Regions from separate parts of the Streptomyces sp. NPDC058955 genome, predicted to be linked through region 1. Evidence: riboswitches for the same ligand, from Rfam matches in the RefSeq annotation. Region 1 holds a riboswitch; the other holds the start of a gene.

Region 1 (2,196 bases):
CGGCGGCGTCACTTGGCGAGCCCGTACGTCCGCAGCGCGGCGGCCACCTGCTCGATGCCCTCGACGGTGCGGATCGTGGGGTTCATGGCCTGGCCGCTGAGGATCACGTACCGCTTCTTCCGCACCGCCGTCATGTTCCGCGTGACGGGATGGGACTCCAGGAACTCGATCTTCTTCGCGGCGCTCTCGGCCGACTGGGCCTTGCGGGTCAGATCGGCGATCACCAGCACGTCGGGATCGCGGTCGACGACCGTCTCCCAGTTGATCTGGGGCCACTCCTCCTTGGTGTCGTCGAAGACGTTCTTCACGCCGAGTTCCCGGCTGACGATCCCCGGCGCGCCGCAGCACCCGGCCATGTACGGGCCCTGGGAGTCGGAGAACCAGTAGAGGACGGACGCGTCGCCGAAGTCGGCGCCGGCCTTGGCCTTCGCCACCCGGGCGCGGAGCTCTCCGACGAGCTTCTCGCCGCGCTCGGGGACGCCGAAGATCCTCGCGAGGTCGCGGACCTCGCCGTACACGGTGTCCATGGTCAGCGGGGCGGTCCGGACGCCGTCGCCGTCGCCGCTGTTGTCCTTGCCGACGCAGTCGGCGGGGGAGAGATAGGTGGGCACGCCCAGCTGCGTGAACCGCTCCCGCGGCGCCACGCCGCCCTTGCCCAGCGTGTAGAGGAAGGAGGCGCTGACGAAGTCCGGCTCGGTGTCGAGCACCTTCTCGAAGGACGGGTACCGCTCGGCGAGCCGGGGAACCGTGGCGTTCGCCTTCTCCAGGCCCTTGAGGACGGGGTCCGTCCAGGTGGCGGTGCCCACCATCCGGTCGGCGAGGCCGAGCGAGAGCAGGATCTCGGCCGAACCCTGGTCGAGGGCGACCGCACGGCGGGGAGCCCGGGCGACCTCGACCCGCTGCCCGCAGTTGTCGAGGCCGACGGGCCGGTTGCCGGAGTCCGCCCCCTTCCCGCCGGCCGGAGCGTCCGGCGAGGCCGGACCGCCGCCGGCGCAGCCGGCCACGAGGAGACCACCGGCGACGAGCAGCACGGCGGAACGGACGGAAGGTGCGAAGGGCACGGTGAGGAGTCCTCTGCGTCACGGCTCATGCGCGGAGCCTGTCGTACGGTGCTCCCCGGACGACGACCGGCGCCCCCCGGGTGCCAGCAGGTCTTCGGACTCGGGGTCAGCCGGACGGAACGCCTTCCCAGGCCCCTCGGGGGCCCAGTGGCCGATGTCCCGCCCGTCACCCTCACCGCTGCGCGTCAGCTCCGGATTCCCACCGGATTCCCTGACCCGCGCACGTACCGCGTCGGCACGTGCGGAGGTACGACTGGCCTGGGCAAGCTACCACAGAGCGATCTTGGACCCGCCCGGCCGCCCGTCGAGGGCCCGGCGGGCGTGGACTCACCGCCGACCCGCGACCTCCGCCAGGGCGTTCTTGACCTCCTGGGCCACGCGGGCCGCGTCGTCCGGGTTGTTCACCACGTCGGTGTTGTTCATGTCGACGACGAGGACGTCGCTGGCCGAGTAGTGCCGGTGCACCCACTCGTCGTAGCCCGACCACAGCGTCCGGTAGTACTCGACCAGGCTCTCGTCCTGCTCGAAGTCGCGCCCCCGCAGCCCGATGCGGTGCAGCACCGTCTCGAAGTCGGCCTTGAGGTAGACCATGAGGTCGGGTGCCTTGCGGTAGGGCAGGCCCTCGATCTCGCGCATCATCTCGTCGAGCAGCCCCTCGTACACCTGCATCTCGAGCGAGCTGATCCGCCCCAGGTCGTGGTTGACCTTGGCGAAGTACCAGTCCTCGTAGATGGACCGGTCGAGCACGCTGTCGTCCTGCTTGTACGCCTCCTTGATCGCGGCGAACCGCGTCTGCAGGAAGTACAGCTGGAGGAGGAAGGGGTAGCGCTTGGCCTGGATCTCCTCGGGGCTCGCCGAGTAGAACAGCGGGAGGATCGGATTGTCGTCCACGCTCTCGTAGAAGACCTCGGTGCCCAGCTCCTTGGCCAGCAGTTCGGCCACGCTGGTCTTGCCGATCCCGATCATGCCACCGACGCAGATCACCGGCATACCTCACTTCTCCCTGGGGTTCTTCTGTTCGTGGACGGGGAGCCGGCCTCCCGTACCTCGCGGACCGGACCGTTCTCGTCGACCGGTGGGCCGGGCCGTACCGCGGCCGCCGCTCCGAGCGACGGGTCGCGGCCCCACGGCCGCC
Region 2 (2,196 bases), on a different contig from region 1:
GCCTCGATCAGGGCGTAGATCAGCTCGTCGCCGTCGCCGGAGACCAGGCCGGGCAGCTCCTCGGCCGGGCCGAAGTCGTAGCCCTCGGCGATCAGCCGGCGCAGCAGGGCGACGGCGGAGGCGGGGGTGTCGAGGCCGACGGCGTTGCCGATCCGGGAGTGCTTGGTCGGGTACGCGGAGAGGACCAGCGCCAGCTTCTTCTCGGCGTTCGGGATGTGCCGGAGGCGGGCGTGCCGGACGGCGATGCCGGCCACCCGGGCGGCGCGCTCGGCGTCGGCGACGTAGGCGGGCAGGCCGTCCTCGTCGATCTCCTTGAAGGAGAACGGGACGGTGATGAGCCGGCCGTCGAACTCCGGGACGGCGACCTGGCTGGCCGCGTCCAGCGGCGACAGGCCCTCGTCGTTCTCGTCCCAGGCGGAGCGCGAGCTCGTCAGGCACAGGGCCTGGAGCACCGGCACGTCGAGCGCGGCGAGCGCGCCCGCGTCCCACGCCTCCTCGTCCCCGCCGGCCTGCGCGGCGGCCGGCTTGGTGCCGCCCGCGGCGAGGACGGTGGTGACGATGGCGTCGGCGCCGCGCAGCACGGCGAGGAGTTCCTCCTCGGGGGCCCGCAGGGAGGCCACGTACAGCGGCAGCGCGCGGGCCCCGGCGTCCTCGATGGCGTCGCAGAGGGCGCCGACGAAGGCGGTGTTGCCGCTCATGTGGTGGGCGCGGTAGTAGAGCACGGCGACCGTCGGGCCCTCGGTGACGCGGGCCGTGCGCTCCAGCGGGCCCCAGGTGGGGGCGGGCGCCGGGGCCTCGAAGCCGTGGCCGGTGAGGAGGACGGTGTCGGCGAGGAAGCGGGCCAGCTGCTCCAGGTTGGCGGGGCCGCCGTGGGCGAGGTAGGCGTGCGCCTCGGTGGCGACGCCGACGGGCACGGTGGAGGCGGCCATCAGCTGGGCGTCGGGGGCCTGTTCGCCGCTGAGGACGACGACCGGCTTTCCGGCGGCGAGGACCGCGTCGAGGCCCTCCTGCCAGGAGCGGACGCCGCCGAGCAGGCGGACCACGACCAGCTCGACGCCGTCGAGCAGAGCGGGGAGGTCGGCCAGCGGGAGCCGGGAGGGGTTGGCGAAGCGGTACTCCACCGGCCCCCCGGCCGCGCGGGCGCTGAGCAGGTCGGTGTCGGAGTGCGACAGCAGCAGGAGCATGGCGAGGCTCAGGCCCTTCCTCGGGGTTTCCGCGCCCCGGGTGGTCGTGGTCGGCGGGGAGTTCCTGACTCACCCGTGCCGTCGCCGGCTCGGGCTCACAGTGGCGGGACCGCGCCGGATTCTCACCGGGCTTCCTCCCCGGGGTCCTGGGACCCCATGCCGATCTGCATAGTAGATCCTGGCGTCGGCGGGCCGGAGGGGGCCGGGGAGTCGGCCGGATCACACTCGGTGGCCGCCCGGTTCCCCGTGGGTATGCTCGCCGCCATGCCGCCGACCCCGCCCAGCCCGCCCGAACCGGGCGAACCTCGCATACGGGACCGTGGCGACGCGTGCCCGGGGGCGCTCCGGCTGCACGCCGCCGCCGACGGATTCCTCGCCCGACTCCGGCTCCCCGCCGGGAGACTGACGTGCCATCAGGCACTCGTCCTGGCCGACGCCGCCGAGACCCTGGGCGACGGCAGCCTCTCCGTCACCTCGCGCGGCAACGCCGAGCTGCGCGGGCTGCGCGACGGCTGCGGCGCCGCACTCGCCGCGCTCCTCGGCGACGCCGGCCTGCTGCCCTCCCCCACCCACGAACGGGTCCGGAACATCGTCGCCTCCCCCGCCGCGGGACTCGACGGACTCGGCCACGCCGACGTGCAGTTGTGGGCCCGCGCCCTGGACGCGGCGCTGTGCGCCGAACCCCGCGCGGCGGCCCTCTCCGGCCGTTTCCTCTTCGTCCTCGACGACGGCCGCGGCGACGTCGCCGGACTCGGCGGCGATGTGACCTTGATCGCAGCCCCGGACGGCGCCGCCCTCCTGGAGACCGGCTCCGGGACCTTCCGGCTGCCCGCCGCCGACGCCGTCCCCGCCGCCCTCGCCTGCGCCCTCGCCTTCCTCGACGCCGCCGCGGCCGCCGCCACCGGCGCCTGGCGCCCACGCGAACTCCCGCCCGGGCACCTCCCGGACTGGGCCGGCGCCCTCGCCCGGGCGGCGATCACCGCGGAGCCCGTACCCCCGTTCTCCTCCCCGG

Evidence for each region. Region 1 has a riboswitch for cobalamin ahead of ACFW1I_RS00180 (ABC transporter substrate-binding protein). Riboswitches for the same ligand answer to the same signal wherever they lie in the genome.
Region 2: another riboswitch for cobalamin. It lies ahead of cobN (cobaltochelatase subunit CobN); the one in region 1 lies ahead of ACFW1I_RS00180 (ABC transporter substrate-binding protein).

What each region holds. Positions count from the first base shown of each region.
Region 1 covers NZ_JBHYKM010000001.1:35,073-37,268, reverse strand. Annotated here, with positions in the region: gene ACFW1I_RS00180 (ABC transporter substrate-binding protein) at 9-1,061, opposite strand; cobalamin riboswitch at 1,150-1,274, opposite strand; gene ACFW1I_RS00175 (deoxynucleoside kinase) at 1,389-2,051, opposite strand.
Region 2 covers NZ_JBHYKM010000007.1:119,110-121,305, forward strand. Annotated here, with positions in the region: gene cobN (cobaltochelatase subunit CobN) at 1-1,184, opposite strand, end outside; cobalamin riboswitch at 1,223-1,357, opposite strand; gene ACFW1I_RS05580 (cobalamin biosynthesis protein CobG) at 1,437-2,196, shown strand, end outside.